Regions from separate parts of the Lysinibacillus sp. FSL P4-0201 genome, predicted to be linked through region 1. Evidence: a T-box and tRNA genes for the amino acid it is inferred to sense, from the RefSeq annotation. Region 1 holds a T-box; the other regions hold tRNA genes.
The links. A T-box is a leader RNA that pairs with one kind of tRNA and senses whether it is charged. The one in region 1 lies ahead of ileS (isoleucine--tRNA ligase), so its partner is inferred to be a tRNA-Ile.

Region 1 (10,520 bases):
GCAATATCAAGATAGAATGAAGATAACTCTACAGCAACGAAATTATTGACTACATGATAGACAGCAGCAAAATCATAACGATCATAGGCAGCACGCACAGTTTTTAAGACATCCTGTAAGCGCATATACACATATTGATCCATTTCACGAAGCTCAGCATAACTTACACGATCTTTCGTAGGATCGAAATCAGCAATATTGCCGTGTAAGAAACGGAAAGTATTACGAATTTTACGATACACTTCAGATACTTGCTTTAACATATCCATAGAGATGCGGACATCTGCTGTATAGTCAACAGAAGCAACCCATAAACGAAGTATGTCTGCTCCATACTGATCCATTACTTTTTGCGGAATAATCACATTCCCTAAAGATTTACTCATTTTACGTCCTTCACCATCAAGTACAAAACCATGTGTTAAAAGTCCTTTGTATGGTGCATAGCCGTTAATAGCTACAGATGTAATAAGAGAGGAATTAAACCAACCACGATGTTGGTCAGAGCCCTCTAAATAGAGATCAGCTGGATATTTCATACCACGTTCTACTAGTACACCTTGGTGTGATGAACCTGAATCAAACCATACATCCATAATATCATTTTCTTTGGTAAATTCGCCGTTCGGGCTACCTGGATGTGTAAAGCCTTCTGGTAATAACTCTTTTGCTGTTTTTTGGAACCAAATATTTGATCCATTCTCACGGAATAATGCTGAGACATGACTAATTGTTTCAGGTGTAATAATAGGTTCACCATTTTCAGCATAGAAAATCGGAATCGGCACACCCCACGCACGTTGACGTGAAATTACCCAGTCTCCACGATCACGAATCATATTATAAAGACGAGTTTCTCCCCAAGCTGGTGTAAATGCTGTTGCTTTTACAGCCTCTAATAACTCCCCACGGAATGCTTCAACAGATGCAAACCATTGTGGTGTCGCACGATAAATAACAGGCTTTTTCGTACGCCAGTCATGTGGATAGGAGTGCGTAAAGAAATCAAGCTTTTCTAACGCTCCTACTTCTTTTAGTTTTTCTGTGACGAGTTTATTCGCATCATTATAAAACACGCCTTCAAAGCCAGGTGCTTCATCTGTATAGCAGCCACTATTATCAAGAGGGCTAAGAATACCTAAACCATACTGTTTACCAATATGATAATCGTCTTCACCATGCCCTGGGGCTGTATGAACACAACCTGTACCCGCTTCAGCAGTTACGTGTTCACCTACCATAATAAGCGATTCACGATCGTAGAATGGATGTTGTGCTACAATACGATCTAATGCCTCTCCTTTTACTTCTTGTACAACCTCATAGTCTACCCATCCAAGCGTAGTTGCCACTGACTCTAATAACTCTTTGGCAATGATGAATTTTTTATTAGCCACTGCAACTACTACATAGATAAATTCAGGATTCAAAGAAATCCCTAAGTTTGCTGGTAATGTCCATGGTGTTGTTGTCCAAATGATAAATTTAGCATCTGCTGGAACAACACCCTTCGCATCCTTAATTGCAAAGCTTACATAAATGGATGGAGATTTGATGTCCTTATATTCAATTTCAGCTTCCGCCAAAGCAGATTCAGAAGAAGGAGACCAATAAACCGGCTTTAACCCTTTATAGATATAACCTTTTTCCGCCATTTTACCGAATACTTCAATTTGACGAGCTTCAAACTCAGGCTTTAATGTAATATATGGATTTTCCCAATCACCTCGAATGCCTAGACGGCGGAATTGGGCACGTTGATTGTCAATTTGCTCATAAGCATACTCTTCACAAAGTTGGCGGAATGCTGCTACTGACATTTCTTTACGTTTTACACCTTTGTTAGTCAATGCTTGCTCAATTGGTAAACCATGTGTATCCCAACCTGGAATATAATTGACATGGTAGCCAGTCATGGAGCGATGACGTGTAATCATATCCTTCAATACTTTATTTAGAGCATGGCCTATATGGATATCACCATTTGCATAGGGAGGACCATCATGTAGAACAAATTCTGGTCGACCTTCCGTACGCTCCATCTGTAATTTGTTAATATCCATGCCATTCCATTTTTCTTGCATTTTTGGCTCATTTGCCGGTAAATTTCCACGCATTGGGAAATCTGTTTTTGGCATTAATAAAGTATCTTTGTATTCAACCATTAAAATTCCTCCTTTATTTTACACAAACAGGTAGACATTTTTCTCATAAGACAGTTATTGGCAAAATTATCTAAAACGATTCGGAAACAAACAAAAAAAGCCCTCAATCCCACTAAGGGACGAGAAGCTTCTACTCGCGGTACCACCCTAATTGTAGTACAAAAATTTGCACTACCTCTTAAAAGCACGTTTAACGTCGTGCATCACGAAATAACCTACTTTTTTCAGTTATTTAGCTCAGAAGTGATGTTCAATGCTAGTTGTATGTTTGGGCTCTCACTGTCCCCAAATCGCTTAACAACGCCTAACAAATACTGTCTTCGTCTCTGCTTTTATGCATATCTATTCAAAATAATTACTATTACAAAGTATATGAAATTCAAACAATCGCGTCAAGTTTCATTTGTCAATTACAGCAATTAAAAAGAAAAGTTAAATATCCTCAGAATCCTGTGCTTCTTCAACAGATGCTTGAATTTCTGTTAAATCGATATCATATTGCAGCAAATGATCCCAGTCATCTGCATTAAGTAAATCCAGCTGTGCTTCTACAAGCATCTTGAAACGATTACGAAATACCTTAGATTGCTTTTTAAGCTCATCAATTTCAATCGTCACCTTACGAGCCTTCGTCAAAGCTTCATTGACAATTCGATCAGCATTTTTTTCAGCTTCTTTTACAATGAGCTTTGCCTCTTTTTGAGAATTTCTTCTCACTTCATCAGCCGCTTCTTGTGCAACGACAATAGACTTCTGCAAAGTTTCTTCTAAGGTGTTGAAATGTCTCGCTTGTTCTAAAGCCATCTCTAATTGCTTATCAACCTCTTTTTTTTCACGAAGCAGAATTTCATAGTCTTTAATAATCTGATCTAAAAATTCATTTACTTCATCTTCAGCATAACCTCTGAAGGCTTTTGTAAACTCCTTATTATGTATATCAATAGGTGATAATGGCATACAATCCTTCTCTCCTTTACATGTACATTCGTAATTCCTATTATACAATTGTTCCGACAACTTAGCAGTAAAAATTAATGAAATTTACTTCACTTTCAGCTTTTTTGGGCCAATCGACCGACTTGAAGACGGATTTTATCTTTTTTTGTTCGGCCTTCAGTCATAATAATTTTCACCCGACCACTTCCACGTATCGATAAAATATCTCCCTCTTGTAATTCAAAAGCAACTGTATCTCTTTCTGTCCAATTTACACGAACTTTTTTCCCAGTAATTAAAGCTTGAGCTTTTTGGCGTGATACATTTAATACAGTCGCAATAATTACATCTAAGCGCATGGAAGATACTGTATAAGATTCCTCCAACCATTCTTCCTCATTTACAATAAGGGAATCCGCTTCTTTTAAAGACTCAATATGCACCTTAACTTTACCAATACCTGTTAAATGTAACCGAACATATTCTGCTACCTCTTGAGCTACAACGAATTGCACCTGCTGATCATTTACACGAATATCACCAAATTTCCCACGGTTTAAACCTAATGAAAGCAACGCACCTAAAACATCAGGATGTCGTAATTGGACAAATTTCACTGGATATTGAATCGTAAAGGCCACTAACTGAAAGTCTTCTTCTATTGCTTCATAGTAAGTAGGAAAAATAAGCATACGCTGCCTCTCCGCCTCTTCAAATAAACCTGTGCATGCAGTTTTTAGGGTATCATTTTGCCCGATAATCGATGTCACAATAAAACGTTGTCTTGGATCAAGAAAATCTGTCAGCTTAGGCGCATAACGATCTTCAACCTCACGCTGCCAGCTTATTACCTGTTCAATAAAGGGCTGTTCATCTTTTCGAAAATGCTGGATTAAGTGTTCCATCTTGTTGTCTCCTCTTTCACTAGTTCCATTTTGCTTTGTTAGTTGGAAACTTAGTATTCCCAATTAATGACGTTTGGACGTCATTGTTTTAAAATTTTTTATTAGTCGCTTTAGTAGCATAGAAAATTAAAATAAATAAAAAATCCCCACCAAAACGTGAGGATTTACTTCTAAGCGAACATAAAATATATTTTCTGAATGACTATATAAAGCCCTCTTTCTATAAAATTCAGCATAAAGATGGCCACAATTGGCGAAATATCAATCATACCAAGAGGCGGAATGAATTTCCTAAAAATCCCTAAATATGGCTCACAAACTTTTTCAAGCATGCGACCAATTGCTGAATTTTGAGCGGCAGGCACCCAAGACATTAAGATATATGCAATTAGCATGAATGAGTAAATCTTAAATGCTAATGATACATAACCAAGTATAATAAAAAAAGTCATATAAACTACAATCCTCGCTATTAATTATCGTCTAAAATAAAGTTTGTAATTTCACCAGTCACTTCTACATTATCTGGCGTACAAAGGAAGATATCTTTACCGATACGTTGAATATCTCCAGCAAGAGCATAGACTGTGCCACTTAAAAAATCAATAATGCGTTTACCTTGTTCTCTTTCGATGCGTTGCAAATTGACAATTGTTGCACGTTTATTTTTTAAATGCTCTGCGATATCTTGTGCTTCTGCATAAACTCTCGGTTCTATTAAAACAACTTTTGCTCCCTTAGAACTCATAGCTGCCTGCAAACTGACAATGTTATTAGGAGTTGCTGTGCTTTGTGGCATGATTTCATGAATAGGTGCTTTGCGTTCTTTCATCATTTTTTTTGGCTTAACTGAATGAATCGGTTGCTGTTGTTGTATGGGTTGTTGTTGCTGAATAGGAGCTTGCGTGATTTCTTCTTCTAATTCTTCTTCAAGGTAAAAGAAGTTTTTAATCTTATTTTTCATGCTCATCCTGTTCCCCTCTTTCATTTCCAACAAGAGCCGTTCCGACTCGAACAAAAGTAGCCCCTTCCTCTACCGCAATTTCAAAGTCATTAGACATGCCCATTGATAACTCGGTACAAGGTGCGTGTGCGAATCCTTGCTCGGCTATTTGCTGTTGACATTGTTTTAATTGCTTGAAAACAGAGCGAATAATTGCTTCGTTTTCAGTGTTTGGTGCCATAGTCATTAAACCTACAACTTGAATCTTAGTAAAACCTTTTAATGCTTCTACAAAAGGCAAAACTTCTTCGATAGTTAAACCATGTTTTGATTCTTCACCAGAAATATTTACTTGTACAAAACATTTAACAGGTTGTTCGGCTCTTTTTTCAATTTCTTCTGCCAAACTCAAACGATCTAAGGAGTGTAAATAATCAATGCTGTTAATCACTTGTTTTACTTTACGTGTTTGAAGCGACCCAATGTAATGCCAATGAACATCAGCATGTATCTCAGTAATTTTACGATGTAAGCCCTCTGGTCTGTTTTCTCCTAAATGAGTGAGCCCTGCTTCAATTGCTTCTTGTGTTCTTTCAACAGAAACTTCCTTCGTCACGGCAATTATTTGGACTTTTTCGCCCTCACGATTCCCTTTTTTTTCTGCTGCTGTTATTAAATCATTTAGTTTGTTTAAATTTGTTAAGATTTTTGTCACTGTTTTTCCCAACTTTACAACAATAGTTTCCTTTATTGTAACAAGCAATGCTTGATTTATCAATGAATAGCCTGACCTATGTCAGCATACAATTCTCACAATTTTAATGTGCCTATGTCTTAGGAAAGGGCTTTGACTAAAATGACATCCTTACCAACAACAAGCACATCCTTCATATACACTTTTCTCACAGACTCTTCACCTTTAAAAAAACCAAGATATTTGCGAGGCTCTGCAATCAAAAATGCTGTCACATAGCCTGTTTCTTTTGATACTTCAGCATCTATGACAAAGCCTATAAATCGTCCATTTCCTGCTTCAATGACTTCTTTTTGTTGTAACATCGAAAAACGCAATGACATACCTCCTCTATTGTTTACTTTCGTATAAACATTTCTACTACCATCAAACTTTGCTGTTACTTTATATTTATGTATCATTTGTTCATTGAATGAAGATAAAATGCGCACCGAATTATACGATGCGCATTTTTTTATTTGTAATCTTTTTGCATTGTTTCAATTGCATTTTTTTCAAGACGTGAAATTTGTGCTTGAGAAATCCCAAGTTCTTTGGCAATCTCAGTTTGGGTCTCTCCATAATAAAATCGTTTGGCAACGATCATTTGCTGACGTTCATCTAGCTTTTGCAAGCTTTCCTTTACCGACACATAGGCAACCCATTGATCTTCTGATACATCATCATCACGTAATTGGTCCATCATATAAACAGCATCTCCGCCATCTGAATAAATGGGTTCCTGTAATGAAACTGGATCTTGAATGGCATCTAAAGCAAATAAAACGTCTTCCTTTTTCATGTCAATCATCTCGGCAATTTCTTCAATCGTTGGTTCTCGCAAATTATCGGTTATCCATTGCTCTTTTGCCTGCATTGCCTTATAAGCTATATCTCTTAGAGAGCGAGATACACGTAATGCATGATGATCACGCAGATGGCGACGAATTTCACCAATAATCATTGGTACAGCATATGTCGAAAATCGTACATTATGCTTTAAATCAAAATGATCAATGGCTTTCATGAGGCCAATACAGCCTACTTGAAATAAATCATCTGCCTGTTCACCTCTATAGGCAAATCTACCGACAATACTAAGCACTAACCTTAAATTGCACATCACAAGCTCTTCTCTAATCTCTGTTTCTCCAGCTTGTAATCGGATAAAGAGTTCCTTCATTTCCTCGTGCTTTAGAATTGGCAAAGTCGATGTATCTAAGCCGCAAAGATCTACTTTTGTTCGCATATTCGATTCCTCCGGATGTTATTCTCTGACTAAACCGTGACATCAGTTTGTCCGAGAGAAACAAGAATATGCACAAAAGCTGCGACCAATTTTAGGTAGGATAAATTTCCCTTTCTAAGAAATTGGTTGATTTAAATTTTCACGTAAATCTTGAATAATTTTCTTTTCTAAACGGGAAATATATGATTGCGATATGCCTAAATGATCTGCAACTTCTTTTTGTGTCATTTCAACTTTTCCATTGAGACCAAAGCGACATTCCATAATATAACGTTCACGCGCACCTAGTAAATTAATAGCGTGGAACATATGCTGACGTTCAATTTTTTTCTCCACATTATCTAAAATAATATGCTCTTCTGTTCCTAAAATATCTGACAGTAATAATTCATTTCCATCTGCATCAGAATTTAGTGGCTCATCTAAGGATACTTCACCCTTCATACGACTTGTTTTTCGTAAATGCATTAAAATTTCATTTTCAATACAGCGTGATGCGTATGTTGCAAGCTTAATATTTTTATCCGTATTGAACGTCTCAATTGCTTTTATTAAACCAATGGAGCCAATACTGATTAAGTCTTCGATTGGCGTTCCCGTATTATCAAAACGTCTAGCAATATAAACAACAAGACGTAAATTACGTTCAATTAGTGTGTCTCTAGCTCGTAAATCACCATTCATAAAGGATGCAATGACTGTAACTTCTTCTTCTCGACTTAATGGCACTGGCAATGAATCATTTCCCCCTATATAGTACGTTTCACGACTCCGAAACTTACTCCATAATTTTTTCAAGCTAGCAAGTAGCCTAAGAAGCAATAGTTCTCCCCCTCTATGAGTTATTTGAAAGCGCTGAAAAATGTAAAATTGCTGCTGTGCTATGTGGAAAATTTTTAGCTTTTTTGGTTAATACGATATATTCATTCATTTTCACTTGCGAAGGCTCCCCCTTTATATGCCACTCATCAAAGCGAAAACCAAGGACAACGGTTTGCTGCTGTACTGTATTGACATGAATAAATCGTATATAACGCTGATAATCTTCTGAAAACATAGATACATTGTACGGATCTGTTTCTTGCCATTCCATTAATGATTCCCGGAACGCTGAAGGTAAATGTGGTCTCAAAGCAGTATAGGAAACAAAATGAACCGGCTTTCCTGATAATGGCTCAATGGCTTGATTTCCTGTATCTACAAAGGCAGAAAGTGGTATCTTTGCCCCAAAGATTGTTAAAGTTGTATCAAATACAAATTGACCACTTAAGCGTTCTAATTTTACAAAACCCCATTGCTTATAAAATGCAATAAGATTTAAAACTGCAAGCAAAAAGCAAATCATAATGAAATGGGTGGAAGAAAGATTTTTTAAAAAAGGTTGTAGTGCTGTTAACAATCCGCCAATAACGATCGTTGCTGTTAACACAATAGGTCCTTGCTTCTGAAAGCTTCGAATCTTAAAGTGAAACGCTATACCAATTAACAATATAAAACTAAGAATTGTCGTCCACAGCATTTGACCGCCAATGACAGCTACAAAACTACTACAAATAGAACTCATTAATAATCTTGAATTTTTTACAAGGACTCCTGTTACTCTTGCCGTAAACGTGAGTATCGCTAGATTAAAAAGCGTATTAATGAGCACCAGCCATTCTCCATACATAACAGCCGCCTCCTACTTACAAAGTTAGCACGTTACTCCCACAAATATTGTCAAACAATCGCATCATTTCCTAAAAATGTTTTGACAAAAAACATGGTTTCCTTACACATTTGAACATCATGGCAGACAATATAAAAAGCTCGTATTTTACATATGTAAAATACGAGCTTTTTAGAAGTTAATTAACCACGATTTTTGCGGTTACGTAAAAATGCCGGAACCTCAAGCATGTCATCCTGTGCATAATTTTGCTGATTTTGACGTGGCTGCTCATGTTGAACATGCATTTCTTGTCGTTGTTCACGAATAGGTGCTTGTTGCTGTGGAGCAGATTGTCTGTTCATATTAAGTGTCGGTTTTGCTGTAGGTCGTTGTTGCTGTAAAGCTTCCTCTGTGAAGCCTGTCGCAATAACTGTAACAATGATTTCATCTTTAAGATTTTCATTAATTACAGAACCGAAAATCATATTTACCTCTTCATCTGATGCAGAAGCTACGATATCTGCTGCTTCTTGTACTTCAAATAAGCTAAGATTTGAACCACCTGTAATGTTCATAAGGACACCTTTAGCACCATCAATGGATGATTCAAGCAATGGACTTGAAATAGCTTTCTTTGCAGCCTCAGAAGCTCTGTTTTCACCTGTTGCAATACCAATTCCCATTAAAGCTGAACCTTTGTTGGACATAATCGTTTTCACGTCTGCAAAGTCTAAGTTAATAAGACCAGGTGTAGCAATTAAATCTGAAATACCTTGTACACCTTGACGTAATACATTATCGGCTTCTCTAAAGGCTTCTAACATTGGTGTTGATTTATCAACTATTTGTAGTAACTTGTCGTTTGGTATCACAATCAGTGTATCTACTGCTTCTTTCATACCGCCAATTCCACCGATTGCTTGTGTTTGACGTTTACGACCTTCAAAAGTAAATGGACGTGTGACAACACCTACTGTTAGGGCTCCCAATTCACGTGCAATTTGTGCAATCACTGGAGCTGCCCCAGTACCCGTTCCACCGCCCATACCAGCAGTCACGAATACCATATCGGCGCCTCGTAAAACCTCTTCTAGCTGTTCTCTGCTCTCTTCAGCAGCTTTTTTTCCTACTTCTGGATTTGCACCTGCACCTAATCCACGCGTTAATTTAGCCCCAATTTGTAGCCTTACTTCCGCTTTGGATAAATTTAATGCCTGAGCATCCGTGTTAACTGCGATAAAGTCAACACCTTGTACACCATGTTCTATCATTCGATTGACAGCGTTGTTACCGCCGCCACCAACACCTATGACCTTTATTACTGCAAGTTCATCAACACTTGTATCAAATTCTAACATCTCTTTTTCCTCCCACGGTAACTCGACTCTGTATCATTCATTACGCATTCTAGTTAATCAAAAAACTTATCAAATAATTTTTTTGCTCTCCCAATTACGCTTTCTTTTGGTTCTGAAGGTGCAGAATACTCTTGCTTTTTGCTTATAGCTGGTTGAGCCCCTACAACTGCATATTCAACAGGCTGCGTATTCGTACTTTTACCGTAAAAATCATCTTCTAAATAGGCGTAACGAATAAGTCCAACTGCCGTCGCAAATGAAGGCTCTCTAACACCGATATAATCGGGTGTATAGATTCTAACACGCGTTTGTAGAATTTGACGTGCTAATTGGGCAATCCCCTCAAGCTTTGCAACACCACCAGTTAAAACTACACCGCCTGGTAAATCTCTAACACCTAAACGTGCTAATTCATCTATAACTAACTCTAGTAATTCTTCTAATCTAGCACCAATAATCTCCGATATATAACGTTGGCTGTACTGATCAGTAGAATCTGTACCCACGACAGGCACTTCAAAGAGTTCGTCATCTGATGCGTCATCATAAAAGGCGTGTCCAAACTGGTGTTTAATTTGTT
Region 2 (10,520 bases), 2.1 Mb from region 1:
ACCTACCCTATAGTTTGGGATAACTCCGGGAAACCGGGGCTAATACCGAATAATCTCTTTTGCTTCATGGTGAAAGACTGAAAGACGGTTTCGGCTGTCGCTATAGGATGGGCCCGCGGCGCATTAGCTAGTTGGTGAGGTAACGGCTCACCAAGGCGACGATGCGTAGCCGACCTGAGAGGGTGATCGGCCACACTGGGACTGAGACACGGCCCAGACTCCTACGGGAGGCAGCAGTAGGGAATCTTCCACAATGGGCGAAAGCCTGATGGAGCAACGCCGCGTGAGTGAAGAAGGTTTTCGGATCGTAAAACTCTGTTGTAAGGGAAGAACAAGTACAGTAGTAACTGGCTGTACCTTGACGGTACCTTATTAGAAAGCCACGGCTAACTACGTGCCAGCAGCCGCGGTAATACGTAGGTGGCAAGCGTTGTCCGGAATTATTGGGCGTAAAGCGCGCGCAGGCGGTCCTTTAAGTCTGATGTGAAAGCCCACGGCTCAACCGTGGAGGGTCATTGGAAACTGGGGGACTTGAGTGCAGAAGAGGAAAGTGGAATTCCAAGTGTAGCGGTGAAATGCGTAGAGATTTGGAGGAACACCAGTGGCGAAGGCGACTTTCTGGTCTGTAACTGACGCTGAGGCGCGAAAGCGTGGGGAGCAAACAGGATTAGATACCCTGGTAGTCCACGCCGTAAACGATGAGTGCTAAGTGTTAGGGGGTTTCCGCCCCTTAGTGCTGCAGCTAACGCATTAAGCACTCCGCCTGGGGAGTACGGTCGCAAGACTGAAACTCAAAGGAATTGACGGGGGCCCGCACAAGCGGTGGAGCATGTGGTTTAATTCGAAGCAACGCGAAGAACCTTACCAGGTCTTGACATCCCGTTGACCACTGTAGAGATATAGTTTCCCCTTCGGGGGCAACGGTGACAGGTGGTGCATGGTTGTCGTCAGCTCGTGTCGTGAGATGTTGGGTTAAGTCCCGCAACGAGCGCAACCCTTGATCTTAGTTGCCATCATTTAGTTGGGCACTCTAAGGTGACTGCCGGTGACAAACCGGAGGAAGGTGGGGATGACGTCAAATCATCATGCCCCTTATGACCTGGGCTACACACGTGCTACAATGGACGATACAAACGGTTGCCAACTCGCGAGAGGGAGCTAATCCGATAAAGTCGTTCTCAGTTCGGATTGTAGGCTGCAACTCGCCTACATGAAGCCGGAATCGCTAGTAATCGCGGATCAGCATGCCGCGGTGAATACGTTCCCGGGCCTTGTACACACCGCCCGTCACACCACGAGAGTTTGTAACACCCGAAGTCGGTGAGGTAACCTTTTGGAGCCAGCCGCCGAAGGTGGGATAGATGATTGGGGTGAAGTCGTAACAAGGTAGCCGTATCGGAAGGTGCGGCTGGATCACCTCCTTTCTAAGGATTATTTCGGAATACAAACCTTGGGTTTGTAAGATTACGTTTTGCGTTCAGTTTTGAAGGTTCATTCTATCTGAATGAAACACTTCAAAACTTGTTCTTTGAAAACTGGATAAAACGACATTGAAATTGTAACAAACACATTTATTTTTTAAGTTTTTTATAGGCTTAATAACTTGGTTAAGTTATTAAGGGCGCACGGCGAATGCCTTGGCACTAGGAGCCGAAGAAGGACGGCACTAACACCGATATGCTTCGGGGAGCTGTAAGTGAGCTTTGATCCGGAGATTTCCGAATGGGGGAACCCACTACGTTTAATCGCGTAGTATCTTGACGTGAATACATAGCGTCTTGAAGGCAGACCCAGGGAACTGAAACATCTAAGTACCTGGAGGAAGAGAAAGAAAAATCGATTCCCTGAGTAGCGGCGAGCGAAACGGGAAGAGCCCAAACCAAGAGGCTTGCCTCTTGGGGTTGTAGGACACTCTATACGGAGTTACAAAAGAGCGAGTTAGATGAAGCGACTTGGAAAGGTCCGCCAGAGCAGGTAAAAGCCCTGTAGTCGAAAGTTCGTTCTCTCCTGAGTGGATCCTGAGTACGGCGGAACACGTGAAATTCCGTCGGAATCCGGGAGGACCATCTCCCAAGGCTAAATACTACCTAGTGACCGATAGTGAACCAGTACCGTGAGGGAAAGGTGAAAAGCACCCCGGAAGGGGAGTGAAAGAGATCCTGAAACCGTGTGCCTACAAGTAGTTAGAGCCCGTTAATGGGTGATAGCGTGCCTTTTGTAGAATGAACCGGCGAGTTACGATTACGTGCGAGGTTAAGCTTTAGAAGGCGGAGCCGCAGCGAAAGCGAGTCTGAATAGGGCGAAATAGTACGTGGTCGTAGACCCGAAACCAGGTGATCTACCCATGTCCAGGGTGAAGGTGAGGTAACACTTACTGGAGGCCCGAACCCACGCACGTTGAAAAGTGCGGGGATGAGGTGTGGGTAGCGGAGAAATTCCAATCGAACTTGGAGATAGCTGGTTCTCTCCGAAATAGCTTTAGGGCTAGCCTCGTGATGAGAATACTGGAGGTAGAGCACTGTTTGGACTAGGGGGCCATCCCGGTTTACCGAATTCAGACAAACTCCGAATGCCAGATATTTATACACGGGAGTCAGACTGCGAGTGATAAGATCCGTAGTCAAAAGGGAAACAGCCCAGACCACCAGCTAAGGTCCCAAAGTAATCGTTAAGTGGAAAAGGATGTGGCGTTGCACAGACAACCAGGATGTTGGCTTAGAAGCAGCCATCATTTAAAGAGTGCGTAATAGCTCACTGGTCGAGTGACGCTGCGCCGAAAATGTATCGGGGCTAAACGATTCACCGAAGCTGTGGATTGACATCTACGATGTCAGTGGTAGGAGAGCGTTCTAAGTGCGTTGAAGTCAGATCGGAAGGACTGGTGGAGCGCTTAGAAGTGAGAATGCCGGTATGAGTAGCGAAAGACGGGTGAGAATCCCGTCCACCGTATGACTAAGGTTTCCTGAGGAAGGCTCGTCCGCTCAGGGTTAGTCGGGACCTAAGCCGAGGCCGATAGGCGTAGGCGATGGACAACAGGTTGATATTCCTGTACCACCTCCTCACCGTTTGAGAAATGGGGGGACGCAGTAGGATAGGGTAAGCGCGCCGTTGGTTGTGCGCGTCCAAGCAGTAAGGCGTGTGTGTAGGCAAATCCGCACACTGTAACGTTGAGCTGTGATGGCGAGTCCGTATGGACGAAGTTCCTGATTTCACACTGCCAAGAAAAGCCTCTATCGAGGTGAGAGGTGCCCGTACCGCAAACCGACACAGGTAGTCGAGGAGAGAATCCTAAGGTGTGCGAGAGAACTCTCGTTAAGGAACTCGGCAAAATGACCCCGTAACTTCGGGAGAAGGGGTGCTCTTGAGCGTGCAAGCGCATGAGAGCCGCAGTGAATAGGCCCAGGCGACTGTTTAGCAAAAACACAGGTCTCTGCAAAACCGTAAGGTGACGTATAGGGGCTGACGCCTGCCCGGTGCTGGAAGGTTAAGAGGAGTGGTTAGCGCAAGCGAAGCTGCGAATTGAAGCCCCAGTAAACGGCGGCCGTAACTATAACGGTCCTAAGGTAGCGAAATTCCTTGTCGGGTAAGTTCCGACCCGCACGAAAGGCGTAACGATCTGGGCACTGTCTCAACGAGAGACTCGGTGAAATTATAGTACCTGTGAAGATGCAGGTTACCCGCGACAGGACGGAAAGACCCCGTGGAGCTTTACTGTAGCCTGATATTGAATTTTGGTACAACTTGTACAGGATAGGTAGGAGCCAGAGATCTCGGAGCGCCAGCTTCGAAGGAGGCGTCGGTGGGATACTACCCTGGTTGTATTGAAATTCTAACCCATGCCCCTTAGCGGGGCAGGAGACAGTGTCAGGCGGACAGTTTGACTGGGGCGGTCGCCTCCTAAAAGGTAACGGAGGCGCCCAAAGGTTCCCTCAGAATGGTTGGAAATCATTCGTAGAGTGTAAAGGCACAAGGGAGCTTGACTGCGAGACCTACAAGTCGAGCAGGGTCGAAAGACGGGCTTAGTGATCCGGTGGTTCCGCATGGAAGGGCCATCGCTCAACGGATAAAAGCTACCCCGGGGATAACAGGCTTATCTCCCCCAAGAGTCCACATCGACGGGGAGGTTTGGCACCTCGATGTCGGCTCATCGCATCCTGGGGCTGTAGTCGGTCCCAAGGGTTGGGCTGTTCGCCCATTAAAGCGGTACGCGAGCTGGGTTCAGAACGTCGTGAGACAGTTCGGTCCCTATCCGTCGTGGGCGTAGGAAATTTGAGAGGAGCTGTCCTTAGTACGAGAGGACCGGGATGGACACACCGCTGGTGTACCAGTTGTCTTGCCAAAGGCATCGCTGGGTAGCTATGTGTGGACGGGATAAGTGCTGAAAGCATCTAAGCATGAAGCCCCCCTCAAGATGAGATTTCCCATTACGCAAGTAAGTAAGATCCCTCAAAGACGATGAGGTAGATAGGTTCGAGGTGGAAGTGTGGTGACACATGGAGCTGACGAATACTAATCGATCGAGGACTTAACCAAAAAAGTTTGAAACATTCAATGCGCCGTTTATCCAGTTTTGAAAGAACAACTCTTTCATGAGAGCTTTTATACATAGTGAATGTTGAAGCTTAACATATAGGAACTTCTGCTAAGAATGCAATGTCCTTATTGTAATGCAGAAGCCAGCACATCCATGTGCAAGTCTAGTGATGATGGCAAAGAGGTCACACCCGTTCCCATACCGAACACGGAAGTTAAGCTCTTTAGCGCCGATGGTAGTTGGGGGCTTCCCCCTGTGAGAGTAGGACGTCGCTAGGCATAATACCCAGGAGGATTAGCTCAGCTGGGAGAGCATCTGCCTTACAAGCAGAGGGTCGGCGGTTCGAGCCCGTCATCCTCCACCATATGCCGGTTTAGCTCAGCAGGTAGAGCAACTGACTTGTAATCAGTAGGTCGTGGGTTCGATTCCTATAGCCGGCACCATTTTTTCGAGCCATTAGCTCAGTTGGTAGAGCATCTGACTTTTAATCAGAGGGTCGAAGGTTCGAGTCCTTCATGGCTCACCATTTATAAATAATAATAAGCGGGTGTGGCGGAATTGGCAGACGCACTAGACTTAGGATCTAGCGCCGCAAGGCGTGGGGGTTCGACTCCCTTCACCCGCACCATTATTTTCATTGCCAGATAAAAAAGCTTATGCACATGCGGAAGTAGTTCAGTGGTAGAACACCACCTTGCCAAGGTGGGGGTCGCGAGTTCGAACCTCGTCTTCCGCTCCAAATGTGCCGGGGTGGCGGAACTGGCAGACGCACAGGACTTAAAATCCTGCGGTAGGTGACTACCGTACCGGTTCGATTCCGGTCCTCGGCACCATTTTAAATGCGCCCGTAGCTCAATTGGATAGAGCGTCTGACTACGGATCAGAAGGTTATGGGTTCGACTCCTGTCGGGCGCGCCAAAAGAACAACGGGAAGTAGCTCAGCTTGGTAGAGCACTTGGTTTGGGACCAAGGGGTCGCAGGTTCGAATCCTGTCTTCCCGACCATTTCCAAAAAGATTATGGGGCCTTAGCTCAGCTGGGAGAGCGCCTGCCTTGCACGCAGGAGGTCAGCGGTTCGATCCCGCTAGGCTCCACCATAAGTAAATTAACCAGTATAAAGATCCTGGCGGCGTAGCTCAGCTGGCTAGAGCGTACGGTTCATACCCGTAAGGTCGGGGGTTCGATCCCCTCTGCCGCCATCTTAAAGGACCTTTAGCTCAGTTGGTTAGAGCAGACGGCTCATAACCGTCCGGTCGCAGGTTCGAGTCCTGCAAGGTCCACCATTTATATATTGTAACGGAGGTATACCCAAGTCTGGCTGAAGGGATCGGTCTTGAAAACCGACAGGCGGGTAACACCGCGCGGGGGTTCGAATCCCTCTACCTCCTCCAGTTTTAAATTTTTATAAATGGTGCTTTAAAAACTCGAAACAACATAAAATTATCGCGGGGTGGAGCAGTGGTAGCTCGTCGGGCTCATAACCCGAAGGTCGTTGGTTCAAATCCGGCCCCCGCAACCAAAAGGTCCCGTGGTGTAGCGGTTAACATGCCTGCCTGTCACGCAGGAGATCGCCGGTTCGATCCCGGTCGGGACCGCCATTTTTAAAATAAAAGTCATGAGAAGCAAAAAAGTGAGCAAGCTTAGCATGGACGAAATGGGTCAGTAGCTCAGTTGGTAGAGCATTAGATTGAAGCTCTAAGTGTCGGCGGTTCGATTCCGTCCTGACCCACCATTTATGCGGGTGTAGTTTAATGGTAAAACCTCAGCCTTCCAAGCTGATGTCGTGGGTTCGATTCCCATCACCCGCTCCAAGGGCCTATAGCTCAGCTGGTTAGAGCGCACGCCTGATAAGCGTGAGGTCGATGGTTCGAGTCCATTTAGGCCCACCATTATTCCGAAGTAGCTCAGTTGGTAGTAGCACCTGACTGTTAATCAGGTTGTCGCAGGTTCGAGTCCTGCCTTCGGAGCCATTTTTATTTTGGGGAAGTACTCAAGAGGCTGAAGAGGCGCCCCTGCTAAGGGTGTAGGTCGGGTAACCGGCGCGAGGGTTCAAATCCCTCCTTCTCCGCCATGGGCCCGTTGGTCAAGTGGTTAAGACACCGCCCTTTCACGGCGGTAACACGGGTTCGAATCCCGTACGGGTCATACTAGAAACAGTAGATGCAATTGCATCTACTGTTTTTTGATATTCATAGATACAAAATTTACTCTTGATTCAATGCATTTTCATCCATATAAACTACTTCCCAGATATGCCCATCTACATCTTGAAAACCCCAACCATACATAAATCCGTGATCTTGTGGTTCACTATAAGGTTTACCACCAGAGGCAAGTGCCTTATTCACTAATTGATCTACTTGTTCTCGGTTTTCAGCAGAGAGACATAAGATTGCTTCTGCAGAAGTAGTAGTATCTGTAACTTCTTTCTTACTAAATCCTTTAAATCGTTCTTCAACCATTATTAATACGAAGATATTTTCGCTAATAATCATTGAGGCTGTTGTTTCATCACTGAATTGTTGATTGAACTCAAAACCTAATTCCTTAAAAAAACTGATAGATTTGTTTAGATCTTTTACTGGTAAATTGATAAAGATATTTTTCGATTGAAAAGCCATTTAGTATCACCTCCAAATTGACAGTATCATGGAGCATAAAGTCGTGTCAATTATAGCAATGCGGGGCGCAAATGGAAGCCATTAGCACTATTAGAAGTAGGTGTTATGTCAACAAAAACAGAAAGGTTATATCTTCAACCTTTCTGTTTAAAAAGTTTTAACTATTTATCCTCTGGCTAGCATTCTTTCAAGTGAACTAAGTGCTTCAGAGGTAGTATATTCATCTACTTGTATACGGTTATGAGGTTGACCTTGCTCAATACTTTCTAAGCTCCATAACAAATGTGGAAGGTCAATTCGATTCATTGTTAAACAAGGACAAAAGTTTTCGTTTAAGGAGACAATATGTTTATCAGGATGCTGCTTAATAATGCGATTGACAAGGTTCATTTCTGTTCCAATTGCCCATGCAGATCCGCTTGGAGCTCGATTGATTGTATCAATAATGTATTTTGTGGAGCCTGCATCATCAGCCGCTGCAACCACTTCACGGCTGCACTCAGGGTGAACAATTATCCTCATAGTCGGGTGTTCTTTGCGAATAACCTCTGTATGTTGAACAGTAAAACCTTCGTGCACAGAGCAGTGACCCTTCCAAAGAATAACCTGGATATTTTCAAGTGGCTCTTTTGTTTCGAGCAAGTTCTTATGCGGATTCCAAACAGCCATATTTTCAAGAGGTATACCTAAATCATAGGCAGTATTTCTTCCTAAATGTTGGTCAGGTAAAAAGAAGATACGCTGTTTTTGGGTAAAAGCCCATTGAACAAGTTCCTTTGCATTCGATGAAGTGACACAAGCACCACCATGTCTTCCAGTAAAGGCTTTAATAGCCGCAGTTGAGTTAACATAGGTTAGAGGAATAATCGTATCACCAAAGAGTTCTTGAAGAATTGGCCATGCTTGTTCAGTTTGATAAATATCAGCCATATCAGCCATTGAACATCCAGCGCGCATATCTGGTAAATAGACATGTTGCTGTTTCGTTGTCAGCATATCAGCAGTCTCTGCCATAAAATGTACACCGCAAAATACGATGTGTTCAGCTTCCTTATTTGCTGCGGATAATTGAGCTAACTGTAAAGAATCCCCAGTTGCATCTGCAAATTGAATGACTTCATCTTTTTGATAATGGTGGCCAGGAATAAATAATTTAGGACCTAATTTTTTCTTTATTGATAAAATACGAGATTCCATTTCCTTTACAGATAGTGCCCGATAATGCTCTGGGAGTAATGTCGTCTGTTGTAATAAACTAGTGATGGACAAGGGAATGATCTCCTTTCATTTGAACGAGTGCACTAATATCAAAAGCTTTAACTGAATGTGTTAAGGAGCCAAGTGAAATCCATTGAATACCCGTTTGGGCATAAGCCTTTAAATTTTCAAGTGTGATGCCCCCAGATGCTTCAGTCGCAATAGTGGGAGGAACAATGGGAAGCCATGCACGGATTTCTTCTGGGCTACGGTTATCAAACATAATAATATCTGCTCCTGCGTTGATAGCTTCTTCTAATTGTTCTTTTGTTTCAATTTCAACTTCAATTTTTACGGTATGACCGACTTTCGCTCTAGCGGTCTGAACTGCCTTTGTAATGCTACCAGCAAAGGCAATATGATTGTCCTTTAGCATAATTGCGTCATACAGGCCATTTCGATGATTAAAAGCACCACCAATTCTAACAGCATATTTATCTAGCATACGCAGTCCTGGTAGTGTTTTACGCGTATCACATATTTTTGCGTGAGTACCTACTGTTTCTTGAACGGCAAGATGGGCAGCCGTTGCAATAGCAGACATACGTTGAATAAGATTTAAAATGACACGCTCACCGATTAATAATTTTTGTAAGGGACCTTTAATCACAGCGAGTACATCACCTGACTTCACCATCTCTCCATCTTTTGTATGAAGGTTGACTTCGATTGATCGATCGAGTAAGAGAAAGCCATGCTCAATAATGTTAGCCCCACAAAAAATTCCGCTTTCTTTCGCGTAAAAAGAAAAAGCTCCCTGTTGTTCGGCTGAAAAGATAAATTCACTCGATAAATCTCCATCTCCTAAATCCTCATTAAAAAATTGCTTGAGCATTTCCTCAAGTTTGATGATATTCATACAATGAGTTCCTCACTTTCATTTGTCCTTGCGAAAAAATAATCCATCGACTTGCCCATTGTGATTTCATTTCGGATTTATCCTTCCGAATATGAGCTCCTCTTGTTTCCGTTCGCGTAATTGCTGCATGTGCCATTAATGTGGCGACTACATGCATCATAAATAATTCCAACTCAGCTAGTTCTAGACCCTTTAAATTAACTTGAATAAGTGATTGCAAGGAGGGTAGTTGCTTTACAAAATGTTGCAAGTCATCAATATTTCTAACAATACCTAGGAACCGCATCATGTGTTGCTGTAATTGGGGTTTGCTAAATAAAGGTGGCATTTTATCAGGACATTGATGCTTTTCCAGTAAAAAGTTTTTTTGATGACACCCTTTTTGAATAATGAACTGCGCCATTTTTTGACCAAATGTAATACCTTCCAATAGGGAGTTACTTGCTAAACGATTCGCACCATGTACGCCTGTACAGGCAACCTCACCGACTGCATATAAGTTCGGTATAGTAGTTCTTCCTTTGTCATCAGCAATAACACCACCCATCAAGAAATGACTTCCTGGAGCCACGGGGATTAGACCATCTTGTAAATGAACGTGATGAACATGGCACAGCTGAGCAATTGTTGGAAACTTTGCTTCAAAGTCTTGAATGTTAGTGATATCAATAAACGTTTCTTCACCCGCTGCACGTTTTGTAAATAGGGCAAGTGCAGTAATATGTCTTGGTGCTAGGTCAAGTTGAGCATGTAAACCTGTCATAATGGGCTGATGCTGGGCATTAACAAAAATACCACCAGCCCCTCTGACAGCTTCAGAAACTAATCCCTTTGCTTCATTTTTACACCACAGAAGACTCGGGTGAAATTGCATAAATTCCATATCACTAATGGCAGCGCCTGCTCGAAATGCTAATGCGATCCCATCCCCTGTATTAGTTGGAAAATTAGATGTACTTGAATAAAGGGCACCTGCGCCACCTGTCGCTAAAATAACATGATGAGCCAAATAACGTTTTGTACCTTTTTCTCCTTTAGTTAGTACTCCTACACAGTCACCATCTGTATTCCGTAAAAGCTCATAAGCCATTTCATAGCAATTGATCTTTGTTTTGGGCGAAAGTTTATGAAGCAAGTAATCTATGAAAATCTGACCAGTACGATCACCACCTGCATGTAGAATACGATGATGACTATGTGCTCCTTCAAGTCCTAGAGCAGGTTTTCCATCGACCTGCCGATCAACAGGG
Region 3 (10,520 bases), 740 kb from region 1:
AGTAGAAAAAATAGGAACAGCCTCTTGTAAAAGCATATAACTATAATAGTAATAGCCTACAAAAGCTTGCTCCTCATAGCCCTTTGGCGTTTCTTTCTCCCACTCCTGTTCATCATTATCCTCATTTTCTATCCACAAATAGTTGACGTCTAATAGCTCCTGCATATTTTTAACAGTATTGACTGGGTCGAGATAATCCTTGGTAATAGCATGTGCCACAGCTAAATATAACTGTACCTCTTGTAAGGAGACAGCCTCTAATTTTTTACGAGTAAGCTTTTTTAGCAGGACAAGCAAAACCCATGGTGTCACCTGCCACAGTGTTCCTTGATGTTCAATTAATTCAGCTAGCTGTGTGTATTGCTCCTGTTCTATCAGCTTAGGAATGGCTGTACCTCTACCATAAGGTGTCGTCAATTGTCTCCATGGGATATTGGGAATTTGCTGATCTAACATAGTAAGCCCTCTCTCATCAAAAGTATCGAAAGTAAACAATTCTTTTACACTAATAGCATGGTTTTTGATAAAAATAATTTGGTGTATGATAAATATTTACATAGGGTTTATGGAATATATGAGTTGTGGCAGGGGAAAGTGGTGGGATTAACCATGTCCAGTTGCCTGTAACTTCTCTTCCTGTTGATTTTTCTGCCTCCTCAAACAATTTAAACTGCTGAGCTGCTGTATGATGATCAACAATGCTCACACCATCTTCTTTAAATGAGTGAAGAACAGCAATATTAAGTTCTACTAAAGCACGATCACGCCAAAGAGACGCTTGTTTGGTTGTATCAAGATTAAAAATCTCTGCAATTGCAGGTAACATATTATAACGATCATGATCTGCTAAATTTCGTGCACCAATCTCTGTTCCCATATACCAGCCGTTAAATGGAGCTGCTTGAAAATCAATTCCAGCCATTTGAAAACGCATACTCGAAATAATAGGTACGGCATACCACTTCATTCCTAATTTCTCCATATCGATTGACTCTGGATGACGGATTGAGACCTCTACTATATTTTCTTCAGGAATTACAAACATTTGAGGAGCACGATTATCCACCTGTATAACGAGTGGTAATACATCAAAATCAGTTCCTTTACCTCTCCATCCTAACGACTCACACACTTTTGTAAATTTAATGGACTGTGAATCTCCAATAATGCCTGCATCTGTTTCATAGCCTGCATAACGAATTAGTTGATGATTCCAAATCCGTACTCTATCTGAAGCAAACACTGTTATAGTTGGACGAATTTTCCCATGATTTGTCGCATAATCAATATGTTCTAGTAATTTTTGAAAAATAGCCTTTTCATCTAAAACATCACGTGCATCTACCACATGCAGTGACTGCCAAAACAGACGTCCAATACACTTATTGCTATTTCGCCATGCCACCCGTGCGCCAAAAACTAGCTCCTCTGTTGTTGGGTGATATTCACCTGCATCCTTAACTGCCTGTAATCTATTCTTTAACCAAAGTTCTGATTCATTTTGTTCTGTCTGATATAGACTTAAAAATTGCTGTATCTCCTGTATATTCATATCGATTCCTCCACTTATCCTCATATTAGAGGAACAAAACAACAAGCACCATGAAAATAGTAATTGAAAAAACATACATATTTTATATATGAAATAGTTTGTTCATATTTACTCTATAGACTCTCTTTCGTAAGAGAATGTAAGGGAGAAAGATATTAATTATTATAAAAAGGCTACAGTAGTCATGTAGCCTTTTTCAGGGGGTTGTAGAACAAAGAAATCAATAGAATTTTTGTAAATGGTGAAAAAGCTATTCGTTCTGGGCTACTTACTTGCTGCTGGTGCTTCGCTTTCGCATAGAGCAGAACCAGTTTCACAAATTCTCTGGGCAGGATTTCGCCTGTATCGCTATACTAGAGAAGTCAAGCAGCCTTCACAAAAGTATTGACCATGGAAGTGTACGTGGTAAGTGAAACGGTTTATAGGAGCCCATAGTAAGATGCTAGGGGAATGAAATTCAGTCCCTCACCTTGCAAATAGATCTTTTTCTGCTATTGCATTATCTTTTATCGTTTAACGAACAGGAGAATAGAAAAAAGCATGTAACACACATCTGTGCTACATGCTTGATGACCCGTACGGGATTCGAACCCGTGTTACCGCCGTGAAAGGGCGGTGTCTTAACCACTTGACCAACGGGCCGTGGCTCCGAAGGCAGGACTCGAACCTGCGACAACCTGATTAACAGTCAGGTGCTACTACCAACTGAGCTACTTCGGAATAATATGGGCCTAAATGGACTCGAACCATCGACCTCACGCTTATCAGGCGTGCGCTCTAACCAGCTGAGCTATAGGCCCATTTTGGAGCGGGTGATGAGAATCGAACTCACGACATCAGCTTGGAAGGCTGAGGTTTTACCATTAAACTACACCCGCAATAATGGTGGGTCAGGACGGAATCGAACCGCCGACACTTAGAGCTTCAATCTAATGCTCTACCAACTGAGCTACTGACCCGAAAAATGGAGGAGGTAGAGGGATTCGAACCCCCGCGCGGTGTTACCCGCCTGTCGGTTTTCAAGACCGATCCCTTCAGCCAGACTTGGGTATACCTCCAAAAATATTACAATGGTGGAGCCTAGCGGGATCGAACCGCTGACCTCCTGCGTGCAAGGCAGGCGCTCTCCCAGCTGAGCTAAGGCCCCATTTATCATGAAAGATGGTCGGAATGACAGGATTCGAACCTACGACCCCTTGGTCCCAAACCAAGTGCTCTACCAAGCTGAGCTACATTCCGTAAACATGATTTTATTGGCGCGCCCGACAGGAGTCGAACCCATAACCTTCTGATCCGTAGTCAGACGCTCTATCCAATTGAGCTACGGGCGCATGTTAATTAAAAAATGATGAGCCATGAAGGACTCGAACCTTCGACCCTCTGATTAAAAGTCAGATGCTCTACCAACTGAGCTAATGGCTCGTGAAATTAAAAATGGCTGGGGTACTAGGATTCGAACCTAGGCATGACGGAATCAAAATCCGTTGCCTTACCGCCTGGCTATACCCCAATTTTAAAATGGGGCGACTGATGGGAATCGAACCCACGAATGTCGGAACCACAATCCGATGCGTTAACCACTTCGCCACAATCGCCACTATATAGATTATATTAGCTGTATTATGAACGAGTACCTCAATACCTGGCAGGGGCAGTAGGAATCGAACCCACACCAAAGGTTTTGGAGACCTCTATTCTACCGTTGAACTATGCCCCTAAAATGGTGGAGGGGGACGGATTCGAACCGCCGAACCCTAAGGAGCGGATTTACAGTCCGCCGCGTTTAGCCACTTCGCTACCCCTCCAAGGGAATGGTGCCGGCGATAGGAGTCGAACCCACGACCTACTGATTACAAGTCAGTTGCTCTACCAACTGAGCTACACCGGCAATAATAATGGCGGTCCCGACCGGGATCGAACCGGCGATCTCCTGCGTGACAGGCAGGCATGTTAACCGCTACACCACGGGACCAAAATGGTGGAGGATGACGGGCTCGAACCGCCGACCCCCTGCTTGTAAGGCAGGTGCTCTCCCAGCTGAGCTAATCCTCCACAAAAAATAAGCGAAGCGACGTCCTACTCTCACAGGGGGAAGCCCCCAACTACCATCGGCGCTAAAGAGCTTAACTTCCGTGTTCGGTATGGGAACGGGTGTGACCTCTTTGCCATCATCACTAGACTTTGTATTTAATTGAAAGATTTGCTCTTTCAAAACTGGATAAACGATACATTGAATGTTTCAAACTTTTTTGGTTAAGTCCTCGATCGATTAGTATTCGTCAGCTCCATGTGTCACCACACTTCCACCTCGAACCTATCTACCTCATCGTCTTTGAGGGATCTTACTTACTTGCGTAATGGGAAATCTCATCTTGAGGGGGGCTTCATGCTTAGATGCTTTCAGCACTTATCCCGTCCACACATAGCTACCCAGCGATGCCTTTGGCAAGACAACTGGTACACCAGCGGTGTGTCCATCCCGGTCCTCTCGTACTAAGGACAGCTCCTCTCAAATTTCCTACGCCCACGACGGATAGGGACCGAACTGTCTCACGACGTTCTGAACCCAGCTCGCGTACCGCTTTAATGGGCGAACAGCCCAACCCTTGGGACCGACTACAGCCCCAGGATGCGATGAGCCGACATCGAGGTGCCAAACCTCCCCGTCGATGTGGACTCTTGGGGGAGATAAGCCTGTTATCCCCGGGGTAGCTTTTATCCGTTGAGCGATGGCCCTTCCATGCGGAACCACCGGATCACTAAGCCCGTCTTTCGACCCTGCTCGACTTGTAGGTCTCGCAGTCAAGCTCCCTTGTGCCTTTACACTCTACGAATGATTTCCAACCATTCTGAGGGAACCTTTGGGCGCCTCCGTTACCTTTTAGGAGGCGACCGCCCCAGTCAAACTGTCCGCCTGACACTGTCTCCTGCCCCGCTAAGGGGCATGGGTTAGAATTTCAATACAACCAGGGTAGTATCCCACCGACGCCTCCTTCGAAGCTGGCGCTCCGAGATCTCTGGCTCCTACCTATCCTGTACAAGTTGTACCAAAATTCAATATCAGGCTACAGTAAAGCTCCACGGGGTCTTTCCGTCCTGTCGCGGGTAACCTGCATCTTCACAGGTACTATAATTTCACCGAGTCTCTCGTTGAGACAGTGCCCAGATCGTTACGCCTTTCGTGCGGGTCGGAACTTACCCGACAAGGAATTTCGCTACCTTAGGACCGTTATAGTTACGGCCGCCGTTTACTGGGGCTTCAATTCGCAGCTTCGCTTGCGCTAACCACTCCTCTTAACCTTCCAGCACCGGGCAGGCGTCAGCCCCTATACGTCACCTTACGGTTTTGCAGAGACCTGTGTTTTTGCTAAACAGTCGCCTGGGCCTATTCACTGCGGCTCTCATGCGCTTGCACGCTCAAGAGCACCCCTTCTCCCGAAGTTACGGGGTCATTTTGCCGAGTTCCTTAACGAGAGTTCTCTCGCACACCTTAGGATTCTCTCCTCGACTACCTGTGTCGGTTTGCGGTACGGGCACCTCTCACCTCGATAGAGGCTTTTCTTGGCAGTGTGAAATCAGGAACTTCGTCCATACGGACTCGCCATCACAGCTCAACGTTACAGTGTGCGGATTTGCCTACACACACGCCTTACTGCTTGGACGCGCACAACCAACGGCGCGCTTACCCTATCCTACTGCGTCCCCCCATTTCTCAAACGGTGAGGAGGTGGTACAGGAATATCAACCTGTTGTCCATCGCCTACGCCTATCGGCCTCGGCTTAGGTCCCGACTAACCCTGAGCGGACGAGCCTTCCTCAGGAAACCTTAGTCATACGGTGGACGGGATTCTCACCCGTCTTTCGCTACTCATACCGGCATTCTCACTTCTAAGCGCTCCACCAGTCCTTCCGATCTGACTTCAACGCACTTAGAACGCTCTCCTACCACTGACATCGTAGATGTCAATCCACAGCTTCGGTGAATCGTTTAGCCCCGATACATTTTCGGCGCAGCGTCACTCGACCAGTGAGCTATTACGCACTCTTTAAATGATGGCTGCTTCTAAGCCAACATCCTGGTTGTCTGTGCAACGCCACATCCTTTTCCACTTAACGATTACTTTGGGACCTTAGCTGGTGGTCTGGGCTGTTTCCCTTTTGACTACGGATCTTATCACTCGCAGTCTGACTCCCGTGTATAAATATCTGGCATTCGGAGTTTGTCTGAATTCGGTAAACCGGGATGGCCCCCTAGTCCAAACAGTGCTCTACCTCCAGTATTCTCATCACGAGGCTAGCCCTAAAGCTATTTCGGAGAGAACCAGCTATCTCCAAGTTCGATTGGAATTTCTCCGCTACCCACACCTCATCCCCGCACTTTTCAACGTGCGTGGGTTCGGGCCTCCAGTAAGTGTTACCTCACCTTCACCCTGGACATGGGTAGATCACCTGGTTTCGGGTCTACGACCACGTACTATTTCGCCCTATTCAGACTCGCTTTCGCTGCGGCTCCGCCTTCTAAAGCTTAACCTTGCACGTAATCGTAACTCGCCGGTTCATTCTACAAAAGGCACGCTATCACCCATTAACGGGCTCTAACTACTTGTAGGCACACGGTTTCAGGATCTCTTTCACTCCCCTTCCGGGGTGCTTTTCACCTTTCCCTCACGGTACTGGTTCACTATCGGTCACTAGGTAGTATTTAGCCTTGGGAGATGGTCCTCCCGGATTCCGACGGAATTTCACGTGTTCCGCCGTACTCAGGATCCACTCAGGAGAGAACGAACTTTCGACTACAGGGCTTTTACCTGCTCTGGCGGACCTTTCCAAGTCGCTTCATCTAACTCGCTCTTTTGTAACTCCGTATAGAGTGTCCTACAACCCCAAGAGGCAAGCCTCTTGGTTTGGGCTCTTCCCGTTTCGCTCGCCGCTACTCAGGGAATCGATTTTTCTTTCTCTTCCTCCAGGTACTTAGATGTTTCAGTTCCCTGGGTCTGCCTTCAAGACGCTATGTATTCACGTCAAGATACTACGCGATTAAACGTAGTGGGTTCCCCCATTCGGAAATCTCCGGATCAAAGCTCACTTACAGCTCCCCGAAGCATATCGGTGTTAGTGCCGTCCTTCTTCGGCTCCTAGTGCCAAGGCATTCGCCGTGCGCCCTTAATAACTTAACCAAGTTATTAAGCCTATAAAAAAACTTAAAAAATAAATGTGTTTGTTACAATTTCAATGTCGTTTTATCCAGTTTTCAAAGAACAAGTTTTGAAGTGTTTCATTCAGATAGAATGAACCTTCAAAACTGAACGCAAAACGTAATCTTACAAACCCAAGGTTTGTATTCCGAAATAATCCTTAGAAAGGAGGTGATCCAGCCGCACCTTCCGATACGGCTACCTTGTTACGACTTCACCCCAATCATCTATCCCACCTTCGGCGGCTGGCTCCAAAAGGTTACCTCACCGACTTCGGGTGTTACAAACTCTCGTGGTGTGACGGGCGGTGTGTACAAGGCCCGGGAACGTATTCACCGCGGCATGCTGATCCGCGATTACTAGCGATTCCGGCTTCATGTAGGCGAGTTGCAGCCTACAATCCGAACTGAGAACGACTTTATCGGATTAGCTCCCTCTCGCGAGTTGGCAACCGTTTGTATCGTCCATTGTAGCACGTGTGTAGCCCAGGTCATAAGGGGCATGATGATTTGACGTCATCCCCACCTTCCTCCGGTTTGTCACCGGCAGTCACCTTAGAGTGCCCAACTAAATGATGGCAACTAAGATCAAGGGTTGCGCTCGTTGCGGGACTTAACCCAACATCTCACGACACGAGCTGACGACAACCATGCACCACCTGTCACCGTTGCCCCCGAAGGGGAAACTATATCTCTACAGTGGTCAACGGGATGTCAAGACCTGGTAAGGTTCTTCGCGTTGCTTCGAATTAAACCACATGCTCCACCGCTTGTGCGGGCCCCCGTCAATTCCTTTGAGTTTCAGTCTTGCGACCGTACTCCCCAGGCGGAGTGCTTAATGCGTTAGCTGCAGCACTAAGGGGCGGAAACCCCCTAACACTTAGCACTCATCGTTTACGGCGTGGACTACCAGGGTATCTAATCCTGTTTGCTCCCCACGCTTTCGCGCCTCAGCGTCAGTTACAGACCAGAAAGTCGCCTTCGCCACTGGTGTTCCTCCAAATCTCTACGCATTTCACCGCTACACTTGGAATTCCACTTTCCTCTTCTGCACTCAAGTCCCCCAGTTTCCAATGACCCTCCACGGTTGAGCCGTGGGCTTTCACATCAGACTTAAAGGACCGCCTGCGCGCGCTTTACGCCCAATAATTCCGGACAACGCTTGCCACCTACGTATTACCGCGGCTGCTGGCACGTAGTTAGCCGTGGCTTTCTAATAAGGTACCGTCAAGGTACAGCCAGTTACTACTGTACTTGTTCTTCCCTTACAACAGAGTTTTACGATCCGAAAACCTTCTTCACTCACGCGGCGTTGCTCCATCAGGCTTTCGCCCATTGTGGAAGATTCCCTACTGCTGCCTCCCGTAGGAGTCTGGGCCGTGTCTCAGTCCCAGTGTGGCCGATCACCCTCTCAGGTCGGCTACGCATCGTCGCCTTGGTGAGCCGTTACCTCACCAACTAGCTAATGCGCCGCGGGCCCATCCTATAGCGACAGCCGAAACCGTCTTTCAGTCTTTCACCATGAAGCAAAAGAGATTATTCGGTATTAGCCCCGGTTTCCCGGAGTTATCCCAAACTATAGGGTAGGTTGCCCACGTGTTACTCACCCGTCCGCCGCTAACGTCAAAGGAGCAAGCTCCTTTTCTGTTCGCTCGACTTGCATGTATTAGGCACGCCGCCAGCGTTCGTCCTGAGCCAGGATCAAACTCTCCATAAAAGAAATTTGATTAGCTCAAATTTTGCTGGCATCATGTTTGATGTCCAAAATTTTTGTTTTGTTCACTAGCAAAACTAGCTACTTAAAACTTTATTGATTACGTTTTGCTTGTTCAGTTTTCAAGGTTCATGTTTTGCTTTATTTTAGCGTGTCACCCTGGCGACTTGTATAATACTACACCCTTATTTTTAAAAGGTCAACACTTTTTAATAAAAAACTTTATTATTTTTATTACCAGAGTAAAACTTCCTATATTAATAACTATAAAATCTATTCACAAGCTAGTTCAATATTAGACCATGAACTAGAAAATAATTTTATCATAATTTCCTACAAAAAAATAATAGATCTTTTAAAAAACAAAAAACTCGGTAAAGAAACCGAGTTTTTAAAATGGGAAAAAGAACGGGATGGCTATCATCATCACAATAAACATAACAAGCTGTAACGGAACCCCTATTCTTACGAAATCCATAAATTTATAGCCCCCCGCCGTCATTACCAGTGCATTCGTAGGGGAAGCAATTGGCGTAGCAAATGCCATACTTGCTGCAACTGCGACTGCAATCATAAATGTTGTGGGACTAACCTCCATTGCAATGGCTGCACTCATTGCAATGGGTGCAAACAATACAGCAGTTGCCGTATTACTAATAAATTGACCGAAAATAGCTGTCAAAATATAAACTCCTATGAGTACACCGTATGGTCCGAAACCACCTAAAGCATTAATAATACCATCAGATAAAATGGTCATGCCCCCTGTTTTTTCTAACGCTGTCGCCATTGGTAACATGGCAGCCACTAACACAATACTTTCAAAATTCATATTGCTATAGGCATCTTCCATGTTTCTCAAGCAGCCTGTTAAAATCATAAGTACAGCACCAATCATCACAGAAATGACAGCAGGGAAAACTTCAAATGCCATCAAAATAATCATGAATAACATAATAATCCCCGCAATTCCAGCTTTGCCTGTAGCTGCTGCCACACTTGCGTGTTCTTTCGGCTGTCCTACAACCACGACATCTTGCGTTTCTCTTGCTAACAAAAGAATTTCATCCCATGCTCCCTGTACTAATATTGCGTCCCCAAATTTTAATTTGTGAGACACCATATCCTGAAGCTTGTAACCACCCTTACGATTAATACCAATGATATTTAGATTGTATTTTTCCCGGAACCCAAGGGAACTAACCGTTTCATTGATAAAGCTCGAATTTGGGGTAAGCAATACCTCTGCAATACCCAGATGCTTCGATACTAATTCATCGGCTTCTCCTTCAACTAATCCTTGCATCTCAAGATGATAATCCTCAACAAAACGCCGAATATCCTCTATTTCTCCTTGAACATATAACTCATCCTTGGCATGAATGACACTAGTTGGTCCTGCCATTTCTTGATAAGTCATCGGTAGTAAATTAATGCCCTCCTGTGATTTCCGATGAATTTTCATCATACAAAGCATATACTTAGCTGGTAGTTTTAATTCCGCTAACGATGTTTCAATAATAGGTGACTCCTCAGGAACGGAGATTTTAAATAGACGATTATTTAAATCATATTGTTTAATAATTTTTTTCGGTGAAAGTTTATAGCCTTCATTAGTCTGTGTACGGTTTTGATCCTTTGGTAATAAAATATTTCTTACAAGTACTAAATAGGAAATGCCAGCAATCATCCCCACGATACCAATAGGAGTTACTTCAAAAAAGCCAAGTTTGTTATAGCCTCGATCAACCAATAACTGACTGACAATTAAATTGGTTGGGGACGCAATCAGTGTCATCAGACCAGAAAGACTTGCTACATAGGAGAGTGGTAGTAGAAATTTAGAAGGGCTGACTTTCATACTTATTGCTATACTTACAACGATTGGCATCATTAAGGCGACAGTACCCGTATTACTCATAAATGCACCAACCGACCCTACAATAATAAGCAGTAGCACAAATAACTTCAGCTCACTATTGCCTGACCATTTTAGTAAGAGTTGCCCCGCCATGCCTGCCAGGCCCGTACGTAAAATCCCTGCACCCACGACAAATAAC

Region 2: it encodes a tRNA-Ile, which carries the amino acid that the T-box ahead of ileS (isoleucine--tRNA ligase) is inferred to sense. The anticodon was not compared.
Region 3: it encodes a tRNA-Ile, which carries the amino acid that the T-box ahead of ileS (isoleucine--tRNA ligase) is inferred to sense. The anticodon was not compared.

Annotation. Positions count from the first base shown of each region.
Region 1 is NZ_CP151995.1:1,012,653-1,023,172, reverse strand. It holds gene ileS (isoleucine--tRNA ligase) at 1-2,165, opposite strand, end outside; T-box leader at 2,278-2,501, opposite strand; gene MKY76_RS04860 (DivIVA domain-containing protein) at 2,598-3,122, opposite strand; gene MKY76_RS04855 (RNA-binding protein) at 3,218-4,006, opposite strand; gene MKY76_RS04850 (YggT family protein) at 4,177-4,458, opposite strand; gene MKY76_RS04845 (cell division protein SepF) at 4,479-4,976, opposite strand; gene MKY76_RS04840 (YggS family pyridoxal phosphate-dependent enzyme) at 4,960-5,664, opposite strand; gene MKY76_RS04835 (YlmC/YmxH family sporulation protein) at 5,784-6,026, opposite strand; gene sigG (RNA polymerase sporulation sigma factor SigG) at 6,158-6,931, opposite strand; gene sigE (RNA polymerase sporulation sigma factor SigE) at 7,046-7,753, opposite strand; gene MKY76_RS04820 (sigma-E processing peptidase SpoIIGA) at 7,767-8,600, opposite strand; gene ftsZ (cell division protein FtsZ) at 8,783-9,940, opposite strand; gene ftsA (cell division protein FtsA) at 9,994-10,520, opposite strand, start outside.
Region 2 is NZ_CP151995.1:3,558,030-3,568,549, reverse strand. It holds rRNA gene MKY76_RS17965 (16S ribosomal RNA) at 1-1,424, shown strand, start outside; rRNA gene MKY76_RS17960 (23S ribosomal RNA) at 1,606-4,533, shown strand; rRNA gene rrf (5S ribosomal RNA) at 4,697-4,812, shown strand; tRNA gene MKY76_RS17950 (tRNA-Val) at 4,823-4,898, shown strand; tRNA gene MKY76_RS17945 (tRNA-Thr) at 4,902-4,977, shown strand; tRNA gene MKY76_RS17940 (tRNA-Lys) at 4,985-5,060, shown strand; tRNA gene MKY76_RS17935 (tRNA-Leu) at 5,078-5,162, shown strand; tRNA gene MKY76_RS17930 (tRNA-Gly) at 5,199-5,273, shown strand; tRNA gene MKY76_RS17925 (tRNA-Leu) at 5,279-5,367, shown strand; tRNA gene MKY76_RS17920 (tRNA-Arg) at 5,376-5,452, shown strand; tRNA gene MKY76_RS17915 (tRNA-Pro) at 5,462-5,538, shown strand; tRNA gene MKY76_RS17910 (tRNA-Ala) at 5,555-5,630, shown strand; tRNA gene MKY76_RS17905 (tRNA-Met) at 5,659-5,732, shown strand; tRNA gene MKY76_RS17900 (tRNA-Ile) at 5,740-5,816, shown strand; tRNA gene MKY76_RS17895 (tRNA-Ser) at 5,832-5,924, shown strand; tRNA gene MKY76_RS17890 (tRNA-Met) at 5,978-6,052, shown strand; tRNA gene MKY76_RS17885 (tRNA-Asp) at 6,056-6,131, shown strand; tRNA gene MKY76_RS17880 (tRNA-Phe) at 6,190-6,265, shown strand; tRNA gene MKY76_RS17875 (tRNA-Gly) at 6,271-6,344, shown strand; tRNA gene MKY76_RS17870 (tRNA-Ile) at 6,346-6,422, shown strand; tRNA gene MKY76_RS17865 (tRNA-Asn) at 6,427-6,503, shown strand; tRNA gene MKY76_RS17860 (tRNA-Ser) at 6,514-6,604, shown strand; tRNA gene MKY76_RS17855 (tRNA-Glu) at 6,607-6,678, shown strand; gene MKY76_RS17850 (VOC family protein) at 6,738-7,154, opposite strand; gene nadA (quinolinate synthase NadA) at 7,320-8,423, opposite strand; gene nadC (carboxylating nicotinate-nucleotide diphosphorylase) at 8,410-9,270, opposite strand; gene nadB (L-aspartate oxidase) at 9,251-10,520, opposite strand, start outside.
Region 3 is NZ_CP151995.1:273,758-284,277, reverse strand. It holds gene MKY76_RS01380 (hypothetical protein) at 1-456, opposite strand, end outside; gene MKY76_RS01375 (nitric oxide synthase oxygenase) at 506-1,552, opposite strand; tRNA gene MKY76_RS01370 (tRNA-Glu) at 2,123-2,194, opposite strand; tRNA gene MKY76_RS01365 (tRNA-Asn) at 2,196-2,272, opposite strand; tRNA gene MKY76_RS01360 (tRNA-Ile) at 2,279-2,352, opposite strand; tRNA gene MKY76_RS01355 (tRNA-Gly) at 2,357-2,430, opposite strand; tRNA gene MKY76_RS01350 (tRNA-Phe) at 2,436-2,511, opposite strand; tRNA gene MKY76_RS01345 (tRNA-Ser) at 2,518-2,610, opposite strand; tRNA gene MKY76_RS01340 (tRNA-Ala) at 2,624-2,699, opposite strand; tRNA gene MKY76_RS01335 (tRNA-Pro) at 2,715-2,791, opposite strand; tRNA gene MKY76_RS01330 (tRNA-Arg) at 2,807-2,883, opposite strand; tRNA gene MKY76_RS01325 (tRNA-Lys) at 2,902-2,974, opposite strand; tRNA gene MKY76_RS01320 (tRNA-Gln) at 2,988-3,062, opposite strand; tRNA gene MKY76_RS01315 (tRNA-His) at 3,072-3,147, opposite strand; tRNA gene MKY76_RS01310 (tRNA-Trp) at 3,196-3,269, opposite strand; tRNA gene MKY76_RS01305 (tRNA-Tyr) at 3,274-3,357, opposite strand; tRNA gene MKY76_RS01300 (tRNA-Thr) at 3,365-3,440, opposite strand; tRNA gene MKY76_RS01295 (tRNA-Asp) at 3,449-3,524, opposite strand; tRNA gene MKY76_RS01290 (tRNA-Val) at 3,529-3,604, opposite strand; rRNA gene rrf (5S ribosomal RNA) at 3,616-3,731, opposite strand; rRNA gene MKY76_RS01280 (23S ribosomal RNA) at 3,802-6,729, opposite strand; rRNA gene MKY76_RS01275 (16S ribosomal RNA) at 6,912-8,463, opposite strand; gene MKY76_RS01270 (SLC13 family permease) at 8,852-10,520, opposite strand, start outside.